Regions from separate parts of the Chengkuizengella sediminis genome, predicted to be linked through region 1. Evidence: riboswitches for the same ligand, from Rfam matches in the RefSeq annotation. Region 1 holds a riboswitch; the other holds the start of a gene.
The links. A riboswitch is a leader RNA that binds a small molecule or an ion and turns the genes downstream of it on or off. The one in region 1 is predicted to bind S-adenosylmethionine.
Positions count from the first base shown of each region.

Region 2: it holds a riboswitch for S-adenosylmethionine, as region 1 does, so the genes downstream of both, EPK97_RS11040 (methionine ABC transporter ATP-binding protein) here and metA (homoserine O-acetyltransferase MetA) in region 1, are expected to answer to the same signal.

Region 1 covers NZ_SIJC01000006.1:181,071-197,878, forward strand. The annotation lists gene EPK97_RS21940 (fibronectin type III domain-containing protein) at 1-3,790, shown strand, start outside; gene EPK97_RS13830 (glycosyl hydrolase family 18 protein) at 4,172-6,679, shown strand; gene EPK97_RS13835 (5'-3' exonuclease) at 6,868-7,767, shown strand; gene EPK97_RS13840 (hypothetical protein) at 7,847-8,107, opposite strand; gene EPK97_RS13845 (DUF3055 domain-containing protein) at 8,246-8,548, opposite strand; gene EPK97_RS13850 (DUF2269 family protein) at 8,596-9,060, opposite strand; gene EPK97_RS13855 (HRDC domain-containing protein) at 9,330-9,965, shown strand; gene mgtE (magnesium transporter) at 9,980-11,332, opposite strand; SAM riboswitch class I at 11,511-11,625, shown strand; gene metA (homoserine O-acetyltransferase MetA) at 11,747-12,658, shown strand; gene EPK97_RS13870 (aminotransferase class I/II-fold pyridoxal phosphate-dependent enzyme) at 12,673-13,836, shown strand; gene EPK97_RS13875 (hypothetical protein) at 14,783-16,808, shown strand, end outside.
Region 2 covers NZ_SIJC01000004.1:399,581-416,388, forward strand. The annotation lists gene EPK97_RS10965 (ABC transporter permease) at 1-511, shown strand, start outside; gene EPK97_RS10970 (M50 family metallopeptidase) at 535-1,224, shown strand; gene EPK97_RS10975 (L,D-transpeptidase) at 1,316-1,648, shown strand; gene EPK97_RS10980 (GntR family transcriptional regulator) at 1,792-2,172, shown strand; gene EPK97_RS10985 (ABC transporter ATP-binding protein) at 2,172-3,038, shown strand; gene EPK97_RS10990 (ABC-2 transporter permease) at 3,031-3,669, shown strand; gene EPK97_RS10995 (DUF368 domain-containing protein) at 3,782-4,603, shown strand; gene EPK97_RS11000 (hypothetical protein) at 4,680-5,126, opposite strand; gene EPK97_RS11005 (RidA family protein) at 5,370-5,744, opposite strand; gene EPK97_RS11010 (sulfite exporter TauE/SafE family protein) at 5,811-6,524, opposite strand; gene EPK97_RS11015 (Na+/H+ antiporter NhaC family protein) at 6,548-7,978, opposite strand; gene cuyA (D-cysteate sulfo-lyase) at 8,028-9,053, opposite strand; gene EPK97_RS21395 (hypothetical protein) at 9,251-9,418, shown strand; gene EPK97_RS11025 (DMT family transporter) at 9,436-10,365, opposite strand; gene EPK97_RS11030 (MetQ/NlpA family ABC transporter substrate-binding protein) at 10,576-11,415, opposite strand; gene EPK97_RS11035 (methionine ABC transporter permease) at 11,432-12,097, opposite strand; gene EPK97_RS11040 (methionine ABC transporter ATP-binding protein) at 12,078-13,115, opposite strand; SAM riboswitch class I at 13,197-13,304, opposite strand; gene EPK97_RS11045 (AAA family ATPase) at 13,420-16,512, opposite strand; gene EPK97_RS11050 (exonuclease SbcCD subunit D C-terminal domain-containing protein) at 16,509-16,808, opposite strand, start outside.

The DNA of each region.
Region 1 (16,808 bases):
TTCATACACTTTTACGATAAAGGCAAAGGATGAAAATAGTAATGTTTCTACTTTTAGCAATCCAATCAGTGTTACAACGAATCCGAGACCAGAAGACCTTGAACCACCTACAATACCTACTAATCTAATAGTCACTGGTAAAACGCAAAATAGCGTATACCTTGCATGGGAATCTTCTACAGACGATGTGGAATTAACACATTATGTTATTTCAAATGGGCTAAACAGCATTGAGGTGAATGAAATTGAAACCTCTATTGAATTTACAGGATTGGTAGATAACACGACCTATACCTTCACCGTAAAAGCAAAAGATGCGGTTGGAAAACTATCAGATGAAAGTAATGCTGTTATTGTGACAACTGACCCAGCCCCTGTTTTTCCAGAATGGGAAGTGAACACGATTTATACTGTCGGAGATAAGGTTACTTACAATGGAAAATTATTCGAATGTATATCGGATCATACCTCTTTAGATGGCTGGCAACCAGGTAATGTACCGACATTGTGGACAGAAATTGATCCGACGGATACCCAATCACCTACTCCACCGACAAATCTAGTGGTGACAGATGTATCAGAAAATAGTGTTTCTCTATCTTGGAGTGCTTCTAGTGATAACATGGGGGTCACGGCGTATGATGTACTAAAAGGTTCGGAGCTTGTAGCAACGGTAACGGACACGAATGCAACAATTTTGGATTTGAATCCAAATCAAACGTATACTTTTACAGTGAAGGCAAAGGATGCGGCTGGTAATTTTTCTATGACAAGTGATATTGTATCTGTGAAAACAGATACTGGTGATTTAGAAGCACCTACATCACCGATGAATCTAACTGTAACGGCTGTTACAGATAAAAGCGTCTCACTTTCATGGGATGCATCTATGGATAATGTTGGCATAGCAGGTTATAACATTTATATCAATAATAATGATCTGGTACAATCGGTATCAAGTACGAATGCAACAGTTCAGGGGTTAATACCTGACACCTCTTATACCTTCACTGTTATGGCAAAAGACATGGCTGGGAATGTTTCGGATCCAAGTAATGCTGTGAATGTGACAACGGATGAGGAAATGATTGATGCAGAAGCACCAAGTATACCAAGTAATTTAATGGCTACGAACATTACCGATACAAGTATTACATTAGAATGGAATGCTTCTACAGATAATGTAGGGGTAACAGGTTACGACATATATAATGGTGCTTCTATGGCTGCAAACGTAATTGGAACAACTGCAACAATTAGTAGTCTAATGCCAAACAACACTTATACGTTTTCTGTCAAAGCAAGAGACGTAGTAGGAAATGTATCCATGTCAAGTAATGAATTGCAGGTATCAACCACAGACACTCCTTCTGTTCGAGATAAAATAATAGTTGGTTATTGGCATAACTTTGATAACGGTTCAGGGTTTATAAGATTATCTGATATTTCACCAGATTTTGATGTCATTAATGTAGCTTTTGCAGAACCTACAAATGGTGCACAAGATGGAACGATAGGGTTTACACCGTACAATTATACCGATTCAGACTTCATTGATGACGTTGCTTATTTACAGAGTCAGGGAAAGAAAATAATCATCTCGATTGGAGGAGCGAACGGGCAGGTACAGTTAGCAACTGATCAAGCGCGTGATAATTTTATTAGTTCAATGAAAGACATCATCTCTACCTATGGATTTAATGGTTTAGATATTGACTTCGAGGGTCAGTCTCTACATTTGGATCCAGGTGATACAGATATTAACAATCCAACAACACCTGTTGTTTCAAATTTGATATCGGCAGTACGTGAGCTGCATGATTATTTCGGGGATTCTTTCATGATAACGATGGCACCAGAAACTTTCTTCGTACAATTAGGATATACATTTTATGGTGGCAGTGGAGGGAGTGATGACCGTGCAGGTGTTTACCTTCCTGTTATTCAAGGACTTCGTGATATCTTAGATTGGTTACAAGTTCAACATTACAACTCAGGTCCTATCCCAGGATTAGATAATGTATATTACAACATGGGGAATGCTGACTTTCATGTGGCCATGGCAGAGATGGTACTAACTGGATTTCCGGTTGCGGGAAATACAGATAACTATTTCCTGGCACTTCGTCCAGATCAGGTACTTATCGGGTTACCGGCTAATGTTAATGCTGGAAATGGTTTTACATCTGTGTCTGAAGTGCACAAAGCCTTAGATTATTTGATGAAAGGTGAGTCTTTTGGTGGGCAGTACACTCTTCAAAATCCAGAAGGTTTTCCTGGAATGCGAGGATTAATGACGTGGTCAATTAATTGGGATCAGTTTAACAACTTTGAATTTTCAAGCAGTCATCGAGCATACTTGGATAGCTTTGTAGTTGAAGAAGATACAGAAGCACCAAGCACTCCGAGCAACTTAATGACTACAAACATAACCTCGACAAGTGTTACATTAGCATGGAATGCCTCCACAGATAATGTAGGAGTGACAGAATATACCGTAAATTACGGTTCAGGAAGTATGGATGTCACTGACACAAGTACGACAGTTACAGGACTCTCAGAAAATACATCTTACACATTCACGGTAACAGCAAAAGACGCGGTAGGGAATGTGTCCTCTTCAAGTAATGCGGTAACGGTAACCACAGATGGACCTGATACCGAAACGCCAACAGCCCCAACAAACCTACAAGTGACAGATAAGTCTTCTTCAAGTGTTAGTTTAAGCTGGAATGCCTCCACAGATAATGTAGGAGTGACAGGATATACCGTAGATTACGGTTCAGGAAGTATGGATGTCACTGACACAAATACGACCATTAGTGGATTATCTGCAGACACAACCTACACGTTTACGGTAACAGCAAAAGATGCGGCAGGGAATATGTCACAAGGGACTTCTATCCAAGCAACTACAGATGCCTCAATGGGTGCACAATCTTGGGAAGTGGGTGTTAGTTACCAAGTGGGCGATCTAGTAACCTACGGTGGTCAAACGTACGTCTGTATAACAGCTCATACCTCTCTAGCAAACTGGCAACCGCCATATGTGCCCGCATTGTGGAGCTTAGATGATACAGTAGAACAAGATACACAGGCTCCGACGATACCTGGAAATCTTCAATCTACAAGTAAAACATCGAATAGTGTTAGCTTGGTATGGGATGCATCCACAGATAATGTAGGAGTGACCGGGTATACCGTAAATTACGGTTCAGGAAGTATGAATGTGACCAGCACAAGTACGACGATCAATGGTCTTTCAGCAGACACAACCTACACGTTTACGGTAACAGCAAAAGATGCAGCAGGAAACGAATCCTCTTCAAGTAATGCGATCACAGTAACAACCGATATTTCCGATCCAACGGATGAGATTGCCCCAAGTACCCCAACGAATTTACAAGTGACGGGTCAATCTACCTCTAGTATTAGCTTAAGTTGGAGTGCTTCAACGGATAATGTAGGAGTGACAGGATATACCGTAAGTTATGGTTCAGGAAGTATGGATGTAACGGGTACAAGTGCAACCATCAGTGGACTATCAGCAAATACATCTTACACATTTACAGTAACAGCAAAAGACGCGGCCGGTAATGTTTCATCAGGAACAGATATAGAAGCAACAACAGATGCCTCAACAGGAACACAACCTTGGGAAGCGGGTATCAGTTACAATGTGAATGACGAAGTAACCTATGGTGGTCAAACGTACGTGTGTATACAATCTCATACTTCTCTAGCAGGGTGGGAGCCACCAAACGTGCCTGCATTATGGGGGCTGAAATGAGAATATAATGCAAGAGGTAGCAACAAAATCTCAATATTATTAAATGATGTAAATGATACCAATACTGACATGATTTAAAAGTTTACGGCTGAAAAGAGTGTCTTTAAATAGAAGGCACTCTTTCTATTTCCTCAACCCATCCAATATTAATATCCCAATTCTAATAGGATCACTATACAAATGAATAATTATTTCATCCTTTAAAATGATTGAAACTATTATTCTACTTGATGAAGTGAAATTATTTTTAGAGAAAGTTACCCCTCATCGTATAATGTTAGACCTTCCATGAATTTAGATGTGTTTATATAATTAAATATGTAGACTTCTACGTAGAAACTTTATACTTTCTATATTACTAATACTAGGAGGAATGATAATATGACTTTGAAAAGAAAGTCTATTAAAAGATCATTTGTTATGCTATTCATCATTTCACTATTATTTTCTTTGTTACAATTCCATGTTTTTAATTATGAAAAGGTAGAGGCAAACTCCAATTATAAAATTGTGGGTTATTATCCTTCTTGGGGTGCCTATGGGCGTGACTATCAAGTTTGGGACATGGACGTTTCAAAGGTAACCCATATTAACTATGCGTTTGCTGATATTTGCTGGGATGGAAGACATGGCAATCCTGACCCAACAGGTCCTAATCCTACTACTTGGACTTGTCAGGATGAAAATGGAACGATAGATGTACCGAACGGTTCTATCGTGTTAGGGGATCCATGGATTGATGTTCAAAAAAGTAACCCTGGAGATACTTGGGATGAACCGATTAAAGGAAACATCAAACAGCTAAATCTATTAAAAGAGCAAAATCCTCATTTGAAAACGATGATTTCTGTTGGTGGATGGACTTGGTCTAATCGTTTTTCTGATGCTGCAGCTAGTCAAATAACTCGAGAGAATTTTGCTAATTCGGCAGTGGATTTTCTAAGAAAGTATCAATTTGATGGTGTCGATTTAGATTGGGAATATCCGGTTAGTGGTGGTTTACCAGGGAATAGTACTCGTCCAGAAGATAAACAAAACTATACATTATTATTACAAGAAGTACGTGAAAAACTAAATATTGCAGGAGCTGAAGATGGCAAATATTATTCCCTCACCATCGCTTCAGGAGCAGGACCAACTTATGCTCAAAATACAGAGCTTGATAAGATAGCAAATGTTGTAGATTGGATTAATATCATGACTTATGACTTTAATGGAGGATGGCAAACTATTAGTGCCCATAACTCACCATTGTATTTTGACCCAGCAGCAGCCAGTTCAAATGTGCCAAACGCTGCTGAATTTAATATTGAAGCAGGTGTTCAAGGTCATATAAATGCTGGAGTACCCGCACAAAAAATCGTAATAGGAACACCATTTTATGGGCGAGGCTGGAGTAGTTGTTCATCAGATAATAACGGAGAATATCAAAGCTGTTCTGCTGCAAATGATGGAACTTGGGAGAATGGGGTTTGGGACTATACTGATTTAGAAGACAACTATATCAATAAAAATGGTTATGTTCGTTACTGGAACGACGTGGCCAAAGTGCCTTTCTTATATAACGCTTCCAATGGTAACTTTATTACCTATGATGATGTGGAGTCTTTCGGTTATAAAACAGATTTTATAAAATCAAATGGACTAGGTGGAGCCATGTTCTGGGAGTTTAGTGGGGATCGGAACAAGGTATTATTAAACAAGTTAACAAGTGATTTAGATAGTGGTGGAGTACCTGATAACGAAGCACCTACTGTACCAAGTAACCTTAGAGTAACAAGTAAAACATCAAGTAGTATAAGTCTAGTTTGGGATGCTTCAACAGATAATGTAGGAGTAACGGGATACATTGTAACCTATGGTAATCAGTCAATAAATGTAGGTAGTTTAAATGCAACCATTAGCGGTCTTGCTCCTAATACATCTTATACTTTTACGGTAAAAGCAAAAGATGCTGCAGGTAATGTCTCCGTCCAAAGTAATGCAATAACAGAAACAACGGAGCAGTCTAACGATACTACTCCGCCAACTATACCTACAAATCTACAGGTAACTGCAAAAACTTTTACAAGTGTTGACCTAAGCTGGTCAGCTTCCACAGATAATGAAGGGGTAACAGGTTATACTGTTTCATATGATTTAGGCACTGTAGAAGTAACGGAAACTTCCGTAAGTATTAACGGATTAACCGCGGATACAACGTATACTTTTACAGTTACAGCAAAGGATGCAGCTGGTAACATATCAGATGAAACGTCGATACAGGTCACAACGGAATCACCAAACAGTTGCCCTTACCCAGCTTGGGATGAGAATACAGAATATGCTGGTGGTATGAGAGTAACCTACAATGGGAAGGTTTACGAGTCTAAATGGTGGACAGTAGGAGAATTTCCTGATCAAAGCGATGAATGGGGTGTGTGGAAATATATTAGTACTTGTGATGGTGGGGGAGGCGAAGTAGATAATGAAGCACCAAGCATTCCAAGCAATCTCCAAATCACAGGAAAAAGTTCAAACAGTGTAAGTTTAGCTTGGGATGCTTCAACAGATAATGTGGGTGTAACAGGATACACGATCACATATGATTTAGGTAGTGTAGAGGTAACAAATACAACGACAACCATCAATGGATTAAGTGCTGAAACAACGTATACTTTTAGTGTGACAGCAAAGGATTCAGCAGGGAACGAGTCAGAAGCGGTGTCCATTCAAGCCACTACAGATGAAGGTGATCCATCGGGTGCTGAGCCATGGGAAGCTGGGGTTAATTACAGTGCAAATGATGAGGTAACCTATAATGGGAACACCTATTATTGTATTCAAGCTCATACCTCACAAATAGGTTGGGAGCCGCCAAATGTTCCTGCTTTATGGGGTTTAAAATAGTACTATATAAATTACTAAAACAGTCAGATTTGAATTTTCCAATGGTTCTACTCACAAAGCTTCTTCCATAGAGGAGGAGCTTTGTTTATGTGAATAAAATGTTACTTGTTCAATTTTCCAAAAGGAAATACCTTTTTATTGTGGAAATAGTTTATAATTAAATCTACCACAAATTAAAGGAGAAAAAAATGACAGGAAATAATCATATAGAAGATCAAGAAAATTCTATTTTAATTATTGATAGTTTTGCATTATTATTTAGAGGATTTTACGCTACAGCAGTCACTGGAAACTATATGAAAAACTCTCAAGGTCTTTATACGAATGGTATATATCAGTTTACTAGATATATGCTTGATGCCATTGAGCGATTTGAACCTACCCATGTGATCTGTGCTTTTGATATGGGAGAAAAAACATTTCGTAACGAAATGTATTCAAATTATAAAGCAAACCGAGGTGCTCCACCAGATGAACTCATCCCACAATTTGATAAGCTCTGGGAATTGGTAGAAGCATTTGAAATTCCTTGTATGGGGAAGGTTGGTTATGAAGCAGATGACATGATCGGATCTATTGCCAAACATTACTCAGCTCAAGGGATAGAGGTAAATGTATTAACAGGGGATAAAGATACTTTACAATTAATCAATGAAAAAACGAAAGTAACACTAATGAAAAAAGGATTTGGCAATTACTTAACAATTGGAATGGATAATTTTAAAGAAGAAACAGGTGTATCTTATCCATATCAAATTATTGAAATGAAAGGTTTAATGGGAGACGCATCAGATAATATACCCGGATGTCCTAAAGTAGGTCCTAAAACCGCAATCAAATTAATTGATGAGTTTGAAAATATCGATCAATTGTTTGAAAACATAGTTCAAGTAAAAGGTAAGTTACAAGAAAGATTGTTAGAAAATAAAGAATTAATTTATTTATCAAAGGAACTGGCAACAATTCATACTGATGTTGAATTCCTATGCGACTTAGATGACTGTACTTATGTGATTAATCAAGAGAAACTTATTCATAAATTAAAGGAATTTGAATTTAAATCTCTAATTAGAAAGTTCGCAGTTTAAATATTATTGATTTTATTAGATTAGGACCCCGCAAAAGTATTCGGACTATGCATCATCGAATTTTGTTCACTTTTGTGGGTTATTTGTCATGAGTGGCATGACCAGGTGGGTCCTGTCGTGGAAGCCCCTCATGTAATTCACGATTTTCATAAGTGAATGAGTTAGCCGGTCGTTGGTCTTCTCTCCAAGGAGAGCTTTTCCCTAAGGATTCACTTAATAAATCCATACCATAAGCCCCTTCTGGAAATTCTTCAGCGGTTAAATCATTGCGCTGAGATTCTACTGTTTTTAGATCTGTAAATTTTCTTTTTCTTTCTTTTTGAAATGGTTTGTTATTCATGAAAAAACCTCCTAGGAAAGATGTGATCGTATTGTCACATTATTTTTCCCTGGGAGGTTTGTTCTATGCGTAAATATTAACTTGGAAATAAAAAAATATAGATTTATTTTCCACCCAACTTATATAAAATAAATTGGATTATAGGTCAGAAAAATGAACTACACCTACGATAAGGTCTAAAAAGGCACGTAGTTCTATACCTTCTTCTTCATTTAATTGATATACATGCTCTAAATAACCTTCTTCTTCTAAATCATCAGGACCAAGAATTGCGGTTTTACCTGATTGTAAATCTGCAACTATTTTTTTTCCGTAAAACCTTCCTGTTGTTGTAATAGCTAAATCATATCGCTTTAAGCTTTGTTCCCCAACAAATGTAACAAAACGTGTTGATGTTTCTTCAGTGCTATCTGATAGAAAATCAAATGAAATATCAGACATGGGATCACCTCTTTTGCTGTATATATGTTCTTTTATATTACAACATATTATACAAATACAAAAGGTTTAAGTATCATTAATACAAAAATGAATAATATCAGTGTAGTACTAATGTAAAACAATGAGTTTACTTGATTTCGTAATGTTATAATTTCTAAAGGTAAATCCGTTTCGCTTTTATTTTTTGGATCAAATAACCATAAAGCTATTTTTTTCATTCTTGGGGCTATAAAACCTAATAAAATAACTTGAGCGATGATATATAAAACTAAGGAACCAACTAACCATAATTGAAAGAAGGAGCCATAATCATTTAAAAGTATAATTAAGACTCCAGTTAAAACTGCAGTTAACCCCCCAATCTTAGGGAAAAGCAGTAATTTTTTTGCTATTTTCATAGAAAAACGTATATCTTCAACAGATTGTTTTTTTCTTAATAATATATGGATGAAAAAAATTGGTCCAACACCTATTACAGCCGATAACACATGTACTAATATTAAAAGTTTCATATAATCCTCCTTCAAAGGTTTCATTGTTTAGAAAATGAATTATCATTATTTTCCACATGGTTTTAATAGTAAAGAAAATGACCCTTTATTTCAATTGAAATAAATAATAATTAAGTCCTATTGATGAAAACAGGTGAATTTTGTAAGATGTTATTAACAAAAAAAGAATAAAATATGAGGAAGCACCTCTTTTACGAATATGTAAGAGAGGTGTTTTTTTGTATAAAAGGGTTAAGAACAACAAAATTAATTAAGGAAGTGCAAAAATTATGAAAAAGGAACTCATTTATTTGAATACGTTAAAGAAGGAAACAGAAAAAAACAAAAAAAGCACTACACAAGTAAATTTATTTGCATTAGATTCATCTTGGCAATTAAATTGGAAGGTAATTAGTGAAGATGGAGAGGTTATAAAGGATTTGAACATTGAAAAGAAAGACTTTGAAGCAATTGTTTTGCAATTACGTTTAGAATTTAAACAATGTATTGGGCAAGGTTATCTTCCGTTATTTTTTGATCATTTTAACCAGTCTAAGGCTTTATCTCCAAAAAACAAGCGAACACAAAGTTTGTTTTATTATAGTGAGCAGATGACAAACCCAGACTTGTTTGAGATGTTGAGAAGATGGAGAAGGGAGGAATCTGAAAAACTAAATAAACCTCCTTATATTATTTCTTCTAACCGAGTATTAAAAATGTTGAGCACATTTATTCCAAAAACAAAGGAAGAGTTGTTACAAATCCCTGGATATGCAACAACAAAGGTTGAACAATATGGTGAAGAAATTATAAATTTAACTAAACAATTTGAACGAACAACCACTTTTCCTCTTGATTGGGTTGAAGAACAAATTGATGTTCAACATTTTGATGAATGGTTATACAAAAATCAACTGATGAAATAAGATTAATATCTTCTCTAGAAATAACTTATGAATAGGGTAGCTAGACCGAAATAAACTGTCAATGAAAAAATATCATTTAACGTTGTAATGAGTGGTCCAGAAGCGATTGCTGGGTCTACTTTAAACTGATATAAAATTAGTGGGATAATTGTACCTGCTAATGTACCAATAATCAATGTTAAAAATAATGAAACGCCAATGACGAAACTAAGCACTGCATTTCCTTGCCAAACAAAGGAGATTACTGAAATTAGTAGTCCACATACAGTACCAATGATAAAACCAACACCAATTTCTCGAAATAACAATTTGAAAAATGATGTTTTATCTAAGTGTTGAGTTACGAGACCTCGAACAGCAATGGCTAAAGACTGCGTACCTGTATTACCAGTCATACCAGCAATCATAGGCATAAAAAAGGTCAATGCAACTACACTTTTTAATGTTGTTTCAAAATTTGAAATTACTCCACCTGACAATAATCCAACAAATAATAAAAGAACTAACCACGGAAGGCGGCGAAGTGAGGCTGATAGTACACCTGTATTAAAATCAATTGATTTACTACTTGCAGATAATTTTTGGATATCTTCATTGGCTTCTGTTATCATTACATCAATAACATCATCAACGGTAATGATACCCGCGAGCCTGTGTTCTTCGTCCACTACAGGAACCGCTATAAAGTCATACCTTTCAATGATCGTAGCGACATGTTCCTGATCCATTGTAACAGGCACAGAGATGACTCGGTTATACATGATATCTTTTATCGTGTCTTGAATATCAGCTAGCAATAAATCTCTGTATGAAACAACACCAACTAACTTTTTTTCTTCATCTAATACGTAAAGGTAGTAAATATTTTCAGCAATTTGAGCAAATGCTTTTATTTTATCTATGGCTTCACGTACAGAATAATAACTGCGAATCCATACATAACGATTCGTCATCATTCCACCTGCAGTTTCAGGTGGGTATTGCATCAAATTTTGAACCGTTTTGGATTCTTCTTTTTGCATCGAAGACAAAAACTCTTCCATTTTTTCGTCTGATAATTGATTTAATAAATCTGCAAGATCATCGTTTTCCATTAAATCCATAACTTGTGATGATTTTTCAATCCCTAAAGCATGTAAAATATCTAACTGTAGGTCACTTTCCAGCTCTTGTATTAATACTGCTAGTTGTTTTGGTGATAAACATAAAATAAATTTCAATCTATGTTTAACTGGCAGAGCTTTGTACAGTTCAGCAATATCATAAGGTTGTAGCTCATCAAATAAATCTTGAACTTCTTCTTTTTTATAATCTTTAATGTATTTAATTACAGTTAAGAGAACATTTTCAATTTGTGAATGTTTCATTATGTTATCACCTAAATTCATCAATATATATTGTAAATTGCCCCATAATGAACAATAGCATAAACAAAATTTTAAATAAATTAAATTTAACACATTTTAATACATTATATTTATTTTTTTTCTTCTTGACTCAAATTCTTTTTTCAATTAAAGTAATAATAATTAAATAATCGTGAAACTCTTATCAAGAGCAGGTGGAGGGACTAGCCCGATGAAACCCGGCAACCGGCAATTTTCAATGAATTTTGCACGGTGCTAATTCTTGCAGAAGCGCAGCTTCTGGGAGATGAGAGAGGATATCATTGTATAATGATATAAAAAACCTTTCTCAGTGATTAGTTGAGAAAGGTTTTTTTCTACTAATCTGATGAGTTTTGTGATTTGATACTTTCAAAATAAAGGAGTGAAGTTGAGATGCCCGTTAAGATTCCAGATCATCTCCCTGCTAAAGAAATATTAAATAATGAGAATATATTCGTAATGGATGAGTCCAGAGCGTTCCATCAGGACATTCGTCCATTGAAGGTGATTATGTTAAATTTAATGCCTACGAAGGAAACGACAGAAACACAAATCTTGCGGTTGTTAAGTAATACCCCTTTACAAGTAGAATTTACCTTGATTCATCCTAAAACACATGCAAGTAAAAACACATCGCAAGAACATTTAAAACAATTTTATAAAACGTTTGAAGAAGTTAGGCATTTGCGTTTTGATGGGATGATTATTACCGGGGCACCTGTTGAAACTTTAGACTTTGAAGATGTGAATTATTGGGAAGAATTAAAGGATATTATGGAATGGTCCAAAGCACAAGTTACTTCAACACTACACATTTGTTGGGCTTCACAAGCAGGTTTATTCCATCATTATGATATTCCGAAGTATTTATTAAACGAAAAAATATTCGGAGTATTTCAACATCAATTGAATGTGAAAAATGTGAAATTATTTAGAGGTTTTGATGAATTATTTAATGCTCCACAATCAAGACATACAGAAATACGAAGAGAAGACATTGAAAAACATGAAAATCTGGAAATATTATCTGAGTCAGAAGAGGCAGGGGTATATATTGTAGGAACAAAAGATGGGAAACAAATTTTTGTTACAGGTCATGCTGAGTACGATGCAGAGACTTTAAAATGGGAATACGACAGAGACATAAATAAAGGAATGGAATGTGCTGTTCCTAAAAATTATTACCCAATGGATGACCCTACTAATAAGCCTTATAATACTTGGAGAGCGCATGGAAGTTTGCTGTTTTCCAATTGGTTGAACTATTATGTATATCAAGAAACAACATTTGACTGGGTTATTTAAAGGAGGACATAGTAATGAGAATAGAAAGCCGCTTAGCCCAAATAGGTTCACAAGCTGATCCTAAAACGGGGGCTGTCAATTATCCGATCTATCATGCAACTGCTTTTAGACATCCAAAGCTTGGGGAAAGTACTGGATTTGATTATGCTAGAACTAAAAGTCCTACACGTGCCATATTAGAAGATGCCATAGCAGACTTAGAAAATGGAGATGCTGGATTTGCATGCAGCTCAGGAATGGCTGCTTTACAGACTATATTTGCTTTATTTTCACAAGGTGACCATTTAATTGTTTCATTAGATCTTTACGGTGGGACATATAGATTGTTAGAGCAAACGATGTCACGATTTGGTGTTACCTCAAGTTATGTAGACACTAATGATATTGATGATATGGAAAAACTTGTAACTCCACATACGAAAGCGGTTTTAATCGAAACGCCAACAAACCCTTTAATGATGGTGACAGATATTGAGAAAGTCAGTGCATGGGCAAATTCGAAAAATATGCTTACCATTGTGGATAATACTTTGCTTTCTCCATATTTTCAAAGACCACTTGAATTAGGTGCGGATATTATCATTCATAGTGCCTCAAAATACCTTGGCGGACATAATGATGTGATTGCTGGGTTAATTATTACCAAAGGTAAACAGTTATCAGAGAAGATGTTTGAGCTTCATAATTCCATTGGTGCTATTTTAGGACCTCAGGATTGTTGGTTATTAATGAGAGGGATGAAGACGTTAGCACTTCGAATGGAACGTCATCAAGAAAATGCAACGAAAATAGCCGAATTTTTACTTGAGCATCCAATGGTAGATGAAGTTTTTTATCCTGGTTTACTTACACATCCTGCATATGAAGTTCAAAGTAGACAATCTTCAGGAAACACAGGTATTTTTTCTTTTAAAATGAAAGATGCGAGAATGATTGAACCCATTTTACGTCATATTGAAATTATTGCATTTGCTGAGAGTTTGGGGGGAGTAGAATCACTAATGACTTATCCTTCAGTACAGACTCATGCTGATATTCCAAAAGAAATTCGTGAAAAAGTAGGTGTAGATGATCGTTTATTACGTTATTCAGTAGGTATAGAGCATGTTGAGGATTTAATTACAGATTTATCTCAGGCTTTTGATAAGGCAAGAAAAGAGGTTGATGGAAGATATTGATATGACTGATATTTTCCCGTTCATAAAAGAATAGCACATATAATAATTTTTAGAGGTATACTGGTACCCTTGATCACTATTTAATAGGAGGCCATTTACCTCTCTTTTCTTTCGCTTACGAGACATCGGTTATCCACTTTTATTTAGTTGTAAAGTAGAGAACTCTCACTATAAAAGGTTGTCTTTTTTTTAACTAATAGCTTTTTTAAAACTACAACCTATTTTAGTACGTAGATTATTTTTTCCAGAATAATCTTATTGATTAATTACACATAAGACTATATTATGTTAATTGCAACTAACAATCACGTCTTATTAAGTTAAACTGGAAATTTAAAGTGATAGTTATTTCGTCAATTAAGCGGTACAATGATGTTATTTGAAAATAACTATAAATGTCTTCTATACATGTATAGAAGTTTTCTATAACCTAATTTGGTAATAACGTTGTATAATTAGTTCACTCTTAATTATCAGAAGATATAAAAAATTCAGACAATTAAGTTTTTAGTTATTGAGCCCCACGATGCATATGAATATTGTTATTTATAACTAAATAAATTGAATTAAAATAATGAATTTTTGATTTTACTTGTTTAAAGGGGGTGAAACAACATGTAAGTATGAAATGTTCGTATGATTGAATTTATTTGTTGTATATACATATTGTATTTTATTTGCAAATGTAAGGGCTTTCTTGGAGAAATAGTATAATGAATAGTTTCTATGATGTAAAAAGATTTCTTTTATTTAGTTGTCAAGTCTTCGTGATATAGTTATTTATTTATAACTTACTAAATAAAGGGGGTGAAATCTAATGTGAAGTTCGTATGATTGAATCTATTTGTTATAATTATGTTCTTTATTTTCAATTGTAAGTGTTTTCTTGGGGAGAGGTATAAGAGGGAAAAAATGATCAAATATAATTAAAGGGGAGAAAATAATAATGTCAATGTTCAAAAAAGATTCTTCATCTACTTTTATTATTTGTGTTATGTTTTCATTCGTTTTAGCTTTGATCATAATGAGCGTGTTTGCATCAGAGGTAAATGCAAATGAATACACAGAACCTGAACTTGTCGTTCCTGCTTTGGAAGCAACTGATGAATATCCAGTTGATACGTATGAGGATAGAACCATTTTTGAGGGAATAGCACCATGGGAATATATACCGGTTAATTTTGATATAAATACAAATATATCTGGTGCAACAGATCATTACTATAATTCTGAGTATTACCATAATCTTTCAGGAAAGGATATAAGTGTTTTAAATAATCTTTTGAATGACTATGATCCTTTTATTGATACGTTCAAAGGTATTTATGATCCAACTACAAAACAAATTTTAAGTGCATTCCCAATGCACGGTGAGGGTGGAGATCAAATTCCGCAACAGCTTACACTTTTACTAGATAGAAATTCATACTTTGCTGAGGGTCTCACGTTAGATGTTGAAGAATGGTGGGAGAGAATTGCAACTGGATATTCAGAAAACGGTGATGCTGTAACTTATTCTGAAACAAGAGAATTTGGATTAGATACGACACAGCAGGAACAAGCGATTATTACACATGGCTTTGGACTAGATATTGAGAATCAAGTTAGAGTTGGGTCAGAGTTTACTGGTTGGACAGGGTCTATTACTCTGAGTTACGAATATTCTGATCAACGTCAATTTGCATTTTCTAGGACATACCACACAGCTAATACTGAAACAAAAACATATGAATTTGGACTTCCAGGGGGAAATGCATACAAGTGGGCTGTGTATCAATTAGTCACACAAACTAAAGTGAATTATTCAGATGGACACAATTTTGACGAATTAGATGACGCTTTTAGAGATGAAGATGATTACGGACTTAGACCAGATATGAACTCTTATATTATAAAAATGGTAAATCAAAAGACCATTAATTCCTCAAGACCTATTTATCCAGTAGATACAGGACTAGCAGTACCTAATATTTTAGAAAATACTTCAGATGTCAACAACTTAACAACAACACTGACTTGGAGATCAGCTGCTGATGCTCCTAATGTTGAAGGTATCTTAGTATATAAAAATGATAGTCTTGCTGCAACGATCTTAGACAAAACAGTAACTAGTTGGACTGATGTGAATGTAGAACCTGGAATAAATAATACGTATTACATCAAATTCTTTTATTCATCTAACCTTAATTACGGCCAGACAGAATATTTTGTTGTGTCACTTCCTAGTAATACAGTGATCGAAGGGATAGATTTAACAAGCCCAGCAACAGTTCTAGATATAGTTGTTGGTTGTTCGATTCCAATGGAATGGACTGATAACCAAATTCCTGCTGGGGAAAGAACTTATTATAATGTATATCTTGGAGACCCAGCTTTGGGTGGGACATTATTAGGTGAGTTTGAAGGGACAAATGTTTCTATAAATATAAACTCTGGGTTATATGACTTATTACTTGCAAATCCAAATGAAGATTTCTATATTTCAAAAACAGTAATTTATAATGGTGCCGAAACAACATCACCAGCTGTTATGGCTCCTAATAATTTTACCGTGACGGATACTGCGTTTTTATTTTCAAGTACAGGCTTCAACGGGGATTGTGTTACAGTAGCTAAAGATGATTATGTTAAACAAAATTTAAATAGTACAGCCTATAATTTTGATGATCAATTATCTTCAATGTTAATTCAAGGTGACGTATATGTTAGGCTATTCCCAGACTTAAACGGTGGAGGGGATCCACAAACATTCTTTTCGGAGGACGGTTATGCTTTTTTCGATGACCTTAACGATCATATTATACGACAGAATACCGTATCTTCTGTACAGGTAGCAGGAATCCCATCTAATGGGCACGTCTATGTATTTAATGGACCACATTATACTGGTGCGATGGAATCTTTTGCTGACGATGATTTTTCATTCATTGGGGACGTCTCTGTTATGGGTTTCAACGGTGAAAGATTTCCTA
Region 2 (16,808 bases), on a different contig from region 1:
CGAATTGAAAAAAATCATTGCAATTTCCTTATTTTTAGGGACTACATTAAGTATGATTTATTTTGATTTTATTGTTATTCAATTTACACCTTGGTATGATCCACGTTATTTCATTCCAATTGCTGGAATGATTATTGGTAACTCTATGACTGGAATTACGTTAGGGATTTCTACATTAATGGACGGTATGCACAGCAAGAGACAATTTATTGAATCATCTCTCATGCTTGGAGCCACACCTAAAGAGGCTTCACGATTTATCGTAAGACAATCGTTTGATGCAGCTATCTTGCCTACAGTAAATAGTATGGTGGGTACAGGAATTGTTTTTCTACCAGGTATGATGACAGGGGTTATTTTATCTGGCGCAGATCCGATGATTGCAATCAAATATCAAATTGTCATTTTGCTTGGAATAACGGCAAGTGTTTCCTTATCTATTTTATTATTATTGCAATTAGGTTATAAAACGTTCTTTAACAAAAAAGCTCAACTAAAAAGAACCTCATAATATCCCAAAAAGGAGTAAAAAATATGCGGTTAAAATTATTTTTTATGTCTATCATCACTGTTATGTTAATGTATGTCCCATTTATAGGAACTTTTCTACGGATTATTAATACGATGATCCATGAAACAGGGCATGCACTAATCACTTTATTTACAAATGGTGATGTAACAAGAATTGAATTGTTTTCGAATTTAGAAGGGGTAACATTCACTAAATATTCTCTTTGGATCAGCGGTTTTTTATCAGGAATAAGTGGATATGTGTTTGCTTCAATGATGGCTTTTCTATGTATCTTGTTATGGAAAAAAGGGAAATACAAATGGATGATACATCTTTTACTTTATATTTCTGTGATCAACCTCATCTTTTGGGTTAGAAACGTATACGGAATTCTTTGGCTAGTCTGTTTTATTCCTTTTCTGATTTATTTATTAGTACAAAAAAGTCAGAGGTTTTTAGAAAACATAACCTTAATCCTATCGATTTTGCTAATCACAACCTCATTTATGTCTACCATTGATATTTTAGTTTTAAGTTTAATTTCTTCAGGTAGAGCTGGAGATGCTACTTTTCTAAATTCTATCACGTATGTTCCAACTTTAATCTGGAGTATATTATTTTTTTTACAAGCACTTTTTTTCGCTTATATATCCATCAAAACTGTGCTGCCTAGGAAAAATAAAATAGTAGAGAAAAATATAGTCCATTATTAAAGAGTACAGTTAAAAGAAAGATCAGCCCTTTTTATCATATTATGAGCTCTTTTCTCATCAATTGAATATCGTGTATGAGGAGGAGTTGAATATGTATAAAATTAAGATTGATTTATCTGACTTTAAGCTTTATTTATACAAAAACGGAAACCTGATTAAAACCTATCCTGTAGCCATAGGTGCAATTGCATCTGCTACACCTACTGGCAAGTTCACGATTAAAAATAAAGCACCAAACCCTGGAGGTCCATACGGATCTTATTGGTTAGGACTGAGTAAACCCCATTATGGTATTCACGGAACAAACGACCCCTCTTCCATTGGAAAAAGAGTGTCTAAAGGTTGTGTTCGTATGTACAACAAAGATGTAACCGAGTTAGCAAATACCGTATCAATAGGTACCCCAGTCACAATTCAAAAATGAATTTTAAAAGGAACTAAGGATATCCTATAGTTCTTTTTTTTCTGTCTTTTATTTGTATTGGTATATTTTTAATGGAGAATCTTGCCAAAATTATATATATTGTATATAATCATTATATACAATATATATAAAGGAGTTATTACATGGACATTGTTCTTTCACATTCATCAGAAGAGCCTATTTACAATCAAATCAAAAATCAAATCAAAGAACAAATACTTAAAAGTATCATGAATGAAGGTGACGCCCTACCTTCAATGAGAAAGTTAGCAAAAGATTTACATGTTAGCACTATTACAACGAAAAGAGCTTATGAGGAATTAGAAAAAGAAGGATTAATTACTTCAACAGTGGGTAAAGGTTCTTTTGTTGCAGGGCAAAATCTTGAGTTTTTAAGAGAGCAAAGACTCAAGATCATTGAGGAAAAAATGGAGCAAATTGTAACAGAAAGCAAAATGGTTGGCATTGAATTAAACGTATTGCAAGTCTTGTTAACTATGTTATACGAGGAGGAATCATCTTAATGGAAAATGTCATAACGATTAGTAATGTAAATAAACAGTTCAAAGGGTTTCATTTAAAGGACCTTTCATTTTCAGTTAAAAAAGGATTCATCACAGGATTTATTGGTCCAAATGGTTCAGGTAAAACAACAACAATCAAATTAATCATGAACTTGTTAAAAGAAGATTCTGGGAACATCCAGCTTTTTGGATTAAATCATGAAAACCATACAAAAGAAATTAAAGAACGAATCGGATTTGTTTACGCAGATCACCATTTTTATGAAATTTTAACAACAAATCAAATGAAAGAGATCATCGCACCTTTTTATAAAAATTGGAGTGAAAAAGATTTCAAACGTTATATGAATGATTTTAATTTACCTTTAAATAAAAAAATCAAAAAATTATCCAGCGGAATGAAGATGAAGTTTGCCATTGCAATTGCACTGTCTCACCAAGCAGATTTAATTATTATGGATGAACCCACTTCTGGTTTAGACCCCATCGCTCGTCGTGAAATATTGGATCTGTTTAAGGATATTATACAAGACGAGGAAAAGACCATTTTTTTCTCTACACATATCACGAGTGATTTGGAACATATAGCCGATTATATTACTTTTATCCATGATGGTGAAATACTGCTTAACAATGAAAAAGATATGCTTCTAGAGAAATATAAAATAATTAGAGGAGCAAAAAAATACTTGGATGAGCACACTCGACAACTATTTTTAGGAATTCGTGAAACGGATGCTGGATTTGAAGGGTTAGTGAATGATGAGAAAACAATACGTGAACTACTTGGACCGCAAGTGATCTATGACCGAGTTTCTTTAGAGGATATTATGTATTACACCACAAGGAGGGGACAATATGTATAACCTACTTCGTAAAGAGTTATTAATTCAAAGGTTCGATATTATCATTAGCTTTGTTTTAATTACTTTTCTTTTATTCATTCAAATCGGAATCGGTAGTCCTGGCTCTCCCATATATATTACATTTTTTGTTGCACCACATATAATGAGTAGTTTTCAACGAGCAGATAAAAATAACAGTGATATATTATTAAATAGTTTACCAGTTACCAGAAAACAAATTGTCACATCACAGTATCTCGGATCCTTTCTAAATATAATTATAAATATGATCATCATTTTAGTATTAGTAAATATATTAAAATTTGGTTTTTCTTTTGGAAGTACGAGTTTTATAGATGTGGCAGCAGTTGTCACATTAATCATGTTATTTATTTCAGTTAGTATCCCTCTTTTTTATTTTCTTGGTCCTCTATATATTAGATACGGTTTAGCTGGATTCATTATACTTATCGCACTGACTTTTGCTATTATAAAAAACTTTGCAGAGGAAAATAATTACTGGGGACTTCAATCTACATTCGATAAATTATCGGTTAATCAATTAACCATCTTTGGATTTATAACTGTATCTATCCTTTTAGTTATATCATGGATGATTTCGTATCGATCATATCAAAAGAAAGACCTTTAACTTAACATGCTTAAAATGTTACAATAATACGGACATACAGATGATAACTATAAAACAAATTTGTAGTTATCATCTTTTTTAAGAAATTTACATAAGGTCAGGTGTTTTGAAAATGCAATGGCGAAATATATACAGAGGTTTTTTAATGGGAATGAGTGATTTAATCCCTGGTGTAAGTGCTGGAACAATAGCGGTCATCTTAGGTATATACAACCGCGTGTTATACTCCATTAACAATTTATTCAGTAAGGAATGGAAACGACATTTTATGTTTTTATTCCCAATTGGCATCGGGATGGTATCCGCAATATTGCTTTTAAGTAACATCATGGAAACATTATTAGAACAATTTCCTCAGCCTACTTATTTTTTCTTCTTAGGTTTGATTATAGGCATTCTGCCCTTTTTATTTATTCAAGCTAATGCAAGATCAACTTTTACAAGCAAACACTATTTCATCTTGATTATTGCTGGTTTAGCTATTGCATCTATGACGTTTTTTAAGGAAGATTCAACCACAAAAGTGTGGGATGTAATCGGACCTACTGAGCTATTGTTATTATTTCTATCTGGCTGGTTGGCTAGTACTGCAATGATCTTACCTGGTGTGAGTGGTTCGTTTGTATTATTACTTATCGGAGTCTATCCAACAGTTATACATGCTGTTTCTGATCTAAACCTTATTGTAATTGGTGTTGTAGGACTCGGGATTTTATTTGGGATCATTATAATGAGCAAACTGTTAAGTTATCTACTCCATACTTTTCCTACAATCATGTACGCTATTATTATTGGAATGGTATCTGGATCGGTTATTGTTATTTTTCCAGGAATAAATGATCAAATATGGATTAGTTTAATAACACTTTGTTTAGGGCTTGGTGCAGCCGTTGCATTAGGAAAAATGGAATATAAAATCAATCCACAAAAGTAATAAAAAAACATCTCAAACCACTAATCTTGCAGTGGAATAAGATGTTTTTTATTTTTCATCATATCTATTTTAATTCTCAAATATTCTCATCAATACTTTGATCATATTTTACAAGATGGTCAATAACGGAGTTAAGCAATTCATTTGAATGCACTTCATCAAAATTATAAAGAAGTTTTGTGAATTTATTTCCAAAATCAAATATCATTTTTCTTTTCCATTCCATCGTACTTTCAGGAAAATAGGTTGTAACTAAATTTACAAAATCATTCATGATCTCTGAAGGGTTTACTTTTTGTTTGACATACACACAACCCTGATCTAATTGTTCATTCAGTATACCATACATGATGACAGGCTCATGCGTAAAGTAACATCCAAAAATTAATTGAAAGGGAGCATTTTCCTCACTTTCCCCTGTGGCTACAGTTCTATGAAACTTAGGAATTGTTGCTGCGGGTTTTGAATTCATAATCTCATGTAACTCCGTTAAAATGGTCTCAAACGATCCTATTACTTCCATTCCTTCATCCTCTCCTCTCTAATAGATTAAATAAATCTTGGGATTTGAAAGAAGCTTACTTGAAGATCGTTAAAACATGGATCATACAGTCATAAGAATCAAAACTTTCAAGGAACAAAACCTTTCCTTAATTTATTATATCATAATATTCAGAAAATTCATTAAACTAACTATAGTAATGACCAAAAATTAGTAATATGACTAGATGTTGAATTAAAAGGGGTGTACCTTCAGTAGAAAAATCTAATTGACAAGTGCGATAACCTCTATTTCAATTTTAACATCCTTCGGTAACCTTGCAACTTCAACACATGATCTAGCAGGCTTATGATCTGCAAAATACTCAGCATAAATTTCATTTATAACAGGGAAATCCCCCATGTCTTTAATGAAAACCGTTGCTTTAACTACTGTGTCTAATGAAGCATTTGCTTCTTCTAAAACAGCTTTTAAGTTTTTAAAAACTTGATGGGTTTGTTCTACAACTCCACCTTCAACCAAATCTCCTCCAGCTGTTAATGGAATTTGTCCTGAGCTGTAAAATAAATTGTTAACTACCATTCCTTGTGAGTATGGACCTATTGCTTGAGGTGCATTTTTTGTATTAATAATGTTCATATGATGAACTACTCCTCTCTATCTTCTAATATTTTATAATTTTATATTTAAAACTTGATAAATATCCTACGATGCGACTAACATATACAAGCCTGTAAAAAGAAGTATCACATAAGTGATCATTCTGAAAACTCTTTGGTTAATCCTTTTAAATAAAAGTTGTCCCAGTATGATACCAGCTAACAAAGGAATAAGAGCAATGAGGGACGAAGTCCAAACTTCTAAATAACTCCCACCAAAAGAAACTTGCATGATCAAACTTACCAAATAGATAAATAAATAATAAGCTAATGTAGTACTTCGCAGTGTCATTTTATCCATGCTTGTACTTGAAAAATAAAGCAGAAGCGGTGGACCTGGCACCCCGATACTTGTTGTTAGTAATCCGGACATAGTACCTGCAGCAAAGTCCCTTTTGTCTGTTTGTCTGATTGTTACTTTTGCAAAAAGGAGTATGGTCAATATAATAATCAGCACTCCAACTATTACTTTAAAGATGTCCATATTTAAAAACAGATACATTAGCAAACCAGGAACAATTCCAATGAGGCTTCCTAATACTAGTTTCTTTAGTAAAGGATAATTCACTTCATTTTTTATCTTATAGATCATTATGATGGAGAGACAAAGTGAAAGTATAATGTTAATTTGAATTGCGCTTTGTGGGGGATAAATCAATAATAGAAACGGTGTACCTACAATTGAAAAACCAAACCCCGTACTAGATTGTAAAAGTGAAGCAAAAAAAACGATAAAAATCAAAATCATCCAGTTGTCCATTATCTCTCTCGCTTTCGAGCTAATTATGCATTTTCTACAGGGTTTACTTTAATTGAAATATCAGTTGAAACATCTTCTTCAGTTAATTTACGTCTCCAACCTGTGATTACAGAGAACAACAGTACAGCTAACATAGCCCATGAATATGGATTTAAGAAGGCCGATATAATACTTGGAAAGGCAATGTTCCATTCTTGAGCTGATGAAACCAACGTATTATACCATAAAATTACTGACAGATTCCAAGGAATCATGAAGAATACAACAACCATCATACATTCCATCACATTTGCTCTTCGCTCTGGAGATAAGTTAAAACGCTTTCCAAATGGATTAACGAATGTAGACCCTACGATTAACAAAACAGGGGCACTTGCAGAAATGATGACAGATGCTAGTCCTGTAACTGACATAATGGAGAACTCTGCTTGACGAGGTGATTTAATGTTTCTTTTTTGGACCCATTTCAGAAATGAACTCATCACTCCACTTTCTATCATCACCTGAGTAATTGCCAGAACAAATAAAGCAAATACGATCGTCCCAGTCACACTAGTAATACCAACTTGAATCAAACCTGTACTTTCTCCTGGGTTTATGGGTATTGAAAATACATCCCCTAAATTTATCTTTCCAATGAGTATACCGAGAACTATAGCAGAGATATTTCCATAAATCAGTGATTCAACGACATGTCTCTTCGATAATGCAGATATAATGACTACCGCCAAACTAATTAACATCACAAGACCTTTTGGGTCCAAATTAGCTTCTATCTCTGGCACATCAACTACTGTCCCTCCTCCGCCAACAAAGAACAGGACGATAATAGCTAAAATACTGGCTGACATAGCAAGCGGGAAGCGACTGCGTACAACTGTATTTAATGTTGCCTCCTGTGTGTATGCAGATGCAATGGTCGTATCGGAGACAGGAGCAAGATTATCACCAAAAACCCCACCACCTAAGATAGCAACTGCGAGCATGGTTGGATCGGCACCTAACAAAACACCAGCGGGGTAAAGAACTGGGAGTAAAGCTAAGTATGTCCCATTAGAAGTACCAGTACCAACGGAAAATAGCATAGCTAAAATAAAAGCCAGCACTGTGAAAACAGCACCTTGAGCACCTGTTTTTAATCCAAACCATAAAATACCGTCAACCAAACCACTCGCTTGTACAATTTTTCCGAAAATGGCTGCAAATATCCATGCAACGACGATAACAATTCCATTTTTTTGAGACATACCTTTCATGAAGGCATTAATATAATGATTCTTATTTTTGGCAAACAATAGTCCAGCAGATAAAGCAACCCAACCACCAGCCCAAAACGCTTGTGTGCCTCCTCTTTGAGCAATGGATAATGTTACTAAGAACGCAATTAAAATAATTAAAGGAATTAAACCACCGAATACCCCTCCATGCATTTCAAGCCTTTTTTCATTTTTCATGACGCTATCCCCCCTTATTTAATTTTTGAATTCGCTTTCAAAGAAATTTTTATACTAATGCCACTGTATAAAGATGATTATGCTCTAAAATATTAGATGCATTTGCGTAAATTGATGGTGTTCCTCCTGTATGAAGAAATAAAATATTTTTCTGTCCTTTAAAATATCCTTTTTGCACTAAATCTATTAACCCTGCCATTGTTTTACCAGTATAAACAGGATCAAGCAAAATACCTTCTGTTTGTGCCAGCAGTTGAATGGCTTCAAAGGTTTTATCAGTTGGAATTGCATATCCAGGTCCTAAGTAGTCATCAAAATTTCTAACTGTTTCTCTAGGAATTTCTTCATTAAAACCTATACGCTGCCTAGCTAGTTTCACAATGTTATAAACCTTTTCTTCTTGAGCAGCTTTATCTCTTCGAACGTTAATACCTGTGACAGGAATTCCGCTTCCACTTGCATAAAATCCAGTCACTAAACCAGCATGAGTCCCCCCACTACCACTTGGTGAAATGATATGATCTAGCAAAATTCCCATCTCAGAAGTTTGTTTTAAAATTTCTTGAGAACCACTAACATAACCAAGAGCTCCTAGATCATTACCACCGCCTTCAGCAACGATATAACCTTTTCTTCCTTCTTTTTTTAACTCTTCATTAACTGTTTCCATCTCTTTCACAACATCTGTACCGTCTGGAACAACCTTTATTTGTTCTGCACCCAGCAAATTGTATAAAAAGACATTTCCATTTTCCTTTGGGTTGTATATGTGATTTCTTTCTTCAATGATCAGACGACATTTTAACCCTTCCTTAACCGCGGCTGCCAAAGTCATTCGACAGTGGTTAGATTGAACTCCACCAGTAGTTATTAATGTATCGACACCTTGTTTTAAAGCATCTGCTACTAAAAATTCAAGTTTCCTTGTTTTATTTCCACCACCTGTTAAACCAAGTAAATCATCTCTTTTTACATAAATATTAGGTCCACCTAATATACTAGATAGTTTTTTAAGGTGTTGGAGAGGGGTTACGAATTCTGTATAAATACGACGAGGGTAAGATGTTAAATCCATGAATGTACCTCCAATGCAAATATTATGAGTAAATATTTATTATCATATGCTGATCGTATAAATATGTAAAATTAATTATAAAAATGATGATCATTAAAAAAATCAATGATAAATCGCAAGTAATATAATGGGAAAAGGAATTTAAGCTAAAGTATAGAACTGTATATATTAAAATTAATTAGATTAGGAGGATCAAGATGAGGGTTGTGAAGGAGAAAAAATATAATTATGTATCCAATGGTATTACGTTTGGTTCAGCTCTAGCTATTGCAATATCTTGGAGTTTACATAAATCTATCATATGGGCTTGTATACATGGTTTATTTAGTTGGTTATATGTTCTTTATTATGCAATAACTCGATAATATTCTAGATAATTGATTCATTCTTTATTTCGACCCAGCAAAGAAATGTCCGCTCTGGGTCTTTTCCGTATGGATATGACTGAGGTTGATATCATCACCAAAAACATGCCAATCACATGACCTAAAGTGAATTGTTCATCTAATAATAAATAAGAACAAAACATCGTTGATACAGGTATAACCGCTGTAAATACGCCGGATATATTACCTGAAACTTTTGAAACCCCACTATACCAAAGAAAAAATGCAATGACAGTCACAAATATCGTGAAATATAAAACATACAACCAATCTATCAAAGTAGTCTGACTAAAATCAAACTGAGTTGCCTCATATAAAGAAGAAGGTACAAACAAGATAAAGCCAAAAAAAGCTACAAATGTAGAAATGGCAAGTGGACTCAGTTTATTTGATAAATATTTACCTAGCACCGTAAATAAAGATTCTCCTATCACGGCAACAAATATCAAAAAATTACCCCAAAGAGGTAATAAACCTTTTGTAGTCCCTTCCTCACTAGTTATATTAATAACCAAAATACCAAGAACTGCAAATAAGATTGCTATTATAACACTCTTATTCATCTTTTCTTTTAATAAAATATATGATAATAAACCAATAACCATTGGAGTAATACTTGTGATAACTCCACTATCCAATGCACTTGTATACTGTACTCCGTATAATAAACAAATGCTGAACAAAAAAACGCCAGTGAAAGATTGAAGAAACAATATTAAAAACTGCTTCTTAGTTAACTTCGGAATACCCCCTTCAAATAAGTATAGAATTACAAATAGTAACAAAGAAGCGATCCCAAAACGAATCCCTGAAGCTAAGAAAACAGGTATACTTTGAACCATTAATTTGCCAACCACGATAGAGCTACCTACAATAAACATTGCAGAAGATAAATATATATATGATTTTAAATTTACATTTGACATGTGATGAACACCAACTTTATTTTTAACAAATATATCAATTTTAGTTGGTTTGATTAAGAACCAGATTGTAAAACTTTTTATAGTACCAATCCAAAATACTCCTTGATTAGAGCAATCATGTTAATTACTTTATATAAGGTTATATACACAGCAAAAATCCTCATTGAATAAATCCAATGGGGATTTTGCAATAATATTGTGTTTATTATCTTATTCTGATACAGGAACAACTGAATTGTTATACTCTTCAAGGATAAAGTTTTGAATATCCTCTGAACGTAAAACCTCTACTAATGTTTGGATCTCTGCACGAGTTTCATCACCACTTCTTACAGTGATAATGTTCACATATGGAGATTCAGAGCCTTCAAGAGCAATCGCATCTTCAACTGGGTTTAAACCAGCATCAATCGCATAGTTTGTATTAATTAAAACGGCATCTCCTTCACCGATGTTGTAAACTTGCGGCAAAAGTCCTGCTTCGATATCTGCAATAAATTCAATATTTCTAGGATTTTCAGCAATATCTTCTATAGTAGCCTTAGTAGTATCAATCTCTTCTTTTAAAGTGATTAACCCTTCAGTTTGTAATAAAGATAAAAATCGTCCATGATCTGCCACAGAGTTACTCATAATTAATTGAGCTCCTTCTGGTAAATCAGCTAAACTTTCATAGTTTTGTGAATATACTCCGATTGGTTCAATATGAATCCCACCAGCATTTACAAAATCATAACCATGGTCAGCAATTTGGCTTTCTAAGTATGGGATATGTTGAAAATAATTAGCATCTAATTCTTTTTCAGCTAACGCTGTATTTGGTAAAACGTAATCTTGGAATGTAATAATTTCTAATTGAATTCCTTTTTCTGCTAATATTGGTTCAGCTTGCTCTAAAATTTCAGCATGTGGTACATTAGAGGCTCCAACAACTAATGTAACTGCTTCTTGATTTTCTTCCCCCTTCGTTCCTTCTACACTATCACTACCACAAGCAGCTAAAGCTAGTACAAAAACAAATAATACAACTGATAATAAAATTTTTTTCATGTTTCTCTCCCCTTTTTTATCTTTTATCTATTTTTGAAGTGACATAGTCACCTACAAACTGAATTGAAAATACAATGATCAATATAATGATGGTACAAATTCTTGTAACATCATTATGGCTACGTTGAAACCCGTCTAAAAAGGCTAAATTTCCTAATCCACCTGCACCTACTACTCCTGCCATTGCTGTGTAACCTACTATAGCAATCGCAGTTACCGTAATTCCAGATACTAATGCTGGCATAGATTCGGGCAGCAGAACCTTCCAGATAATTGTAGATATTTTTGCTCCCATTGCCCTTGCCGCTTCAATGACCCCTTTATCAATTTCTTTTAATGCAATTTCTACCATCCGTGCATAAAATGGGGCTGCACCTACGATTAGAGCAGGTAATGCCGCAGTTTCTCCTATGATAGTACCCACGATAGCTTTTGTGAAAGGAATCAATAAAATGATTAATATAATAAACGGAATAGATCTAAAGATATTAACAATAGCAGCCACAAAAGCATGAATGATTTTATTTTCATAAATATTCCCTTTCGAGGTTAAGAACAATAGTATACCTAAAATGATCCCAAGAACAAATGTAGCCACTACTGAGATAGCTGTCATATAAATGGTTTCCACTGTAGCTTCCCACATTTTATCCCACTCTACATTAGGCAGTAATTCCTTCATGAATCAACACCTCCGCCTTTACCTTTTGCTGACGAATGTATCCTATCGCCTGTTCTACTTCTTGGGTTTTCCCATCCACATGTACAAACATAGTTCCTACTGCTCCTCCATGTGTTTGAGAAACTTTTCCTTGTAATATATTAAAACTTACATCAAATTTTCTGATCACATTCGTAATCAGAGGCATTTCAGCTGTATCCCCTACGAAGGTCAATTGAACGACTTTTCCTTTTGGATGTAGAGCTAGTAAGTTTTCTATCATTTCGTTAGAAGATTCGGGTTCAATGACTTGATTCACAAATCTCTTTGTCATGGATTGCTGAGGATTTTGAAATACTTCAAACACATTTCCTTCCTCTACAACCTGTCCATCTTCCATCACTGCAACTCGGTGACATATTTTACGTATGACGTGCATTTCATGCGTAATTAACACGATGGTTAATCCTAACTTTTGATTGATATCTACTAAAAGATCCAAAATAGAATCTGTCGTTTGTGGGTCTAATGCAGACGTAGCCTCATCACATAACAGTACTTTTGGCTTGTTCGCCAATGCTCTAGCTATACCAACCCGCTGCTTTTGACCACCGCTTAGTTGTGAAGGATAAGCTTTCTCCCTTCCTTCTAATCCAACAATTTTGATCAGTTCGTTTACTATTTTCAAACGCTCTTTTTTAGGAAAACCGGCAATTTCAAGCGGAAATGAAATGTTCTCCTGAACCGTTCGTGACCACAATATATTAAAATGTTGAAAAATCATGCCGATCTCTTGACGTGCTTTTCTTAATTCTCGCCCACTAATTTGTGTCATATTTCTTTCAGCAACAGTAATGGTTCCGTGGGTTGGAGTTTCCAATCCATTCAGCAAACGGATCAATGTGCTTTTACCGGCTCCACTATAGCCAATAATTCCGAATATTTCTCCAGCAGCAATATTCAAATCTACTTTTTGAACAGCTGTGACAGTACTGTCTCCAGTCTCATATGTTTTTGTTACTTTCGATAATTTAATCATGATGTTTCACCAGCCTAAATTTTGATAGCAAAAAACCTTTCTACATGAGCAGAAAGGTTCACTAATCTATGATTTACCTTTCTCTCATCTTCCAAAGTTTACACTTTGTGCGAATTGGCACCATTTCAATTCATCATTGACGGTTGCCGGGTTTCATAGGGCACATCCCTCCACCTCTCTTGATAAGAGCAGTTGTATTATGAAGTTTTAAGTTACTTAATTAAAGTATGAAAATGATTTTAACATGTCTATCATATGGTGTCAAATCTTACATTTCATAATTTAGATCTCATTTATAAGAAATTCATCTCACTTCAAAAGTTGTACTGCTGATTCCTTCTTTTGTTTTTTTGACGTCTAAAACAGCTGGGATCGACTGTTTTAATTCTTGCACATGTGAAATCACGCCGATCATCCGTCCTGATTTTTGTAAATCTATCAATGTATCTATCGCTTTTGTTAATGATTCCTCATCTAATGAACCGAACCCTTCATCAATAAACATCGTTTCAATCGAGATGCCACCTTCATATGACTGAATCACATCTGCCATGCCTAGTGCTAAACAAAGAGAAGCATTAAACTTTTCCCCACCAGACATCGTTTTTACATCACGTAACTGTCCTGTGTAGTGATCATATACATCTAATCCAAGACCACTTTGTCTTCCTCTCTTTTCCAATCGATCACTACGCAACAATTGAAATTGACCGTTAGATAACTTTTGCAGCCTTTGATTTGCCATCTGAATGATTTGTTCTAAAAACTCGATCTGTAAATAACGCTCAAAAGAAATTCGCTTTGCATTATCCCCTCGTATTACGTCATATAAATCTTTAATTAACTGATATCGCTCCTCAGCTTCCTGCACTTTCTCACTCACTGACAAAATGTTCTGTTTTCCTTCTTCCGCTCGTTCAGCGTAGTTATGTACTTCATAAAATTGTTCTCTAATGTGTTCAACCTGTTTTTTTAATTGGTCTAATTCGTTCTGTATCTCATTTAAATCAAACTGTTTTTTATCTTTTAATTCTTTCTTTAATTCTTCTATCTGCTTGGTTACTAATGACAGGTTAGATTTCCACTCTTCTATTTGTTGTGTAAGTTGTTGACGGTTCTCCTTTGTCATTTTTGCACTCTGATAATCTAATTCTTGAGAAAAGCCCGCTTCTTCTAAGCTTTGGGAAAACTGCATATTTGCTTTATCTAGTTTATCTTTCGTTTCTAGCACCTGTTTTTCTGTAGTTATGAAAAGCACTCTCACTTCTGATTGTTGTATTTTCGTTTGTTCAAGCTGTTCTTGTACGGCTTTCCATCGATGTTCTAAATTCGCTTTGTGCTTTTGTGTTTGTCCAATTCTTTCTTCCAATTTCACAAGAGATCGAACTTCCTCTGGTATATTCACAACGCTTTGCTCCAACAATGCTTTTTCAGTAGAATATTTCGTATTAAGTTCGTTTAGCTCTGCTATGTTTTTATCTTTATCCAGAGTTTTTTGATCTAGTACTAAATTCAACTGTTCCAACATTGGTTTCAGCTGATCCAACCTGTTTTGTTTATCTTTTAACAAATCTACTTCTTTTTTTAGTTTTTTCCCGACCTGAACAAATTGATTATACTCTTCGTTTATATGTTCTAAGAGAAAACCATACTGAATGACTGCTTTTTCCTTTTCTTCGATTTGTAAAAGGGAGTTCTCTAATTTTGCTTCAACTTTACGGAATTCATCTTGAGTTTGTTCCTTCACTTTTCTAGACATGTCTAAATCTTGTTTTGATGGAATCTCTTTAGAGCTATTGGTTTTCAAAGGATGTTCCTTACTACCACAAACAGGACATATCTCCCCATCATGTAATTGAGAAGCCAGGATACTAGCCTGTCCTTCAATCCAACGTTTTTCTAATTGCGTGTAATCGTTTTGTTTTTGTTCAAAGTTCAATTTATTAGATGCGGCTTCTTTTTTCATTTCAACTACGGCTAGCTTCAATTTCATATATTCGGTAAATACGATCGATTGTTCTCGTTTTTCTGCTAATTTCTCCTGTTTTTCTGGTAATGAACGCAGCTGTTCCTCAAAAACTTTAACTTCATTCTGGGTTTTGTTTTTCTCTGTTTGTTTGGTTTGTATTTGCTGTTCAATAGTTTTGAAAGTTTGTTGTAATCGTTCTCTTTTCTGTTCAAGTTCCTTGATTTGAGTTTGCTTCTGATTTAAATCTTTTACCACTGGCAGCCATTGCCCAAGATGTTCCAACTGCTTTGTGATATGATCTAGTTCAGGTTGTTTTTGCTCCTCAATTTGATAGGCTGTCATCGCATTTTTCATCTTTTCATCTGATTGAATCTTTCTGTTTTTGACTTTTTCCATTGCATCATTTTTAGAGAGAAAATCTTTTTTAGCTTCCATTCGATTTTGTTCAATGAGTTCGATTCGATCCGTTTTTTCTGCTTGCTCTAGCTTCTTTTTCATTGAAGCCATTTGAGGTAACTGACTTTCTAAAGTTTCTTTATGTATTCTTTTTTGTTCGAGTGTATCAAATCGTTGATTAATCGCTTCTGCATGATGATATTGAGCCGTCAGATCTTGCAGTTTTTTTGTTTGTTGTTGAAGTTTGAATTCATTTTTGCTCGATTGTTCTTTATAAAAAGAAATCTCTTGCTCAAGTGCATCTAAAATTTGAAATGTATTATATAACTCTTGCCCAAAAACTTCAGTCAGTTGTGTGTTGTCCCTCATAGGTAATGCTGTTTTTAAGCTATTAATGTAGATGCCTCTCTCTTTAATTTGCTGTTCAAAAAGAGATTGAGATTGTTTTCGCTTCTCATTGAGTATATTTTCTACATTTTTATATAATCCTGTTTTGAAAATTCGACGTAAAATCTCTTCTTTATTTTCCGTATCTGAAGTTAACAACTTGCGGAATTCTCCCTGCGGGAGCATCACAATCTGATTAAACTGTTCTTTGTTTATACCTAATAATTGAAGTGCTTTTTCATTGACTTGAGATACAATAAAACGTTCACACATCGGTTTTTCCATTCCACCTGTGGTTTCAAAAAACTCATACCGCTCTCCTGTTGCACTTTTATTACCTGATTTCACGTGAGGAAGCTGACGGAATATACGATAGGTATGCTTTTTTAGCTCAAATACCAACTCAACGGATGTAAACAACTCATCATCTGCAAATTGACTTCGCAGCATTTTTGAATCGTTACGATCCTGACCACTCGCTTCACCAAATAAAGCAAAACAAATCGCATCAAAAATAGAAGTTTTTCCCGCACCTGTTTTCCCTGAAATCACAAATAAGCGATGTTCCTGCAACTGTGTGAAATCAATGGTTTCCGTTTGTTTATACGGACCAAATGCAGTCATTTTAATTTTTATCGGTCTCATCTTCGCTCACCTTCTACTTGCAACATTTCCTGCAAAACGTTGGTAAATTGTTTCTCTGTCTCTCCAGTGACTTCCATTCCTCTTACCTCTTTGTAAAAAGCTTTAAAAAGAGAGATTTCATCCATTTTGGATCTTTCAACGACCTGTTCTTCATTGTCAGTTATTTGAGTTACCGTTAATTTACGCTCTACATGCATTGCATTTGGAAAAACGCTGCGAACACGTTCCATAGGAGATAATACTGGGGTTTCATCTAACAGACGAACAAAAACATAGTCCTCATTTTTCTCCATTTG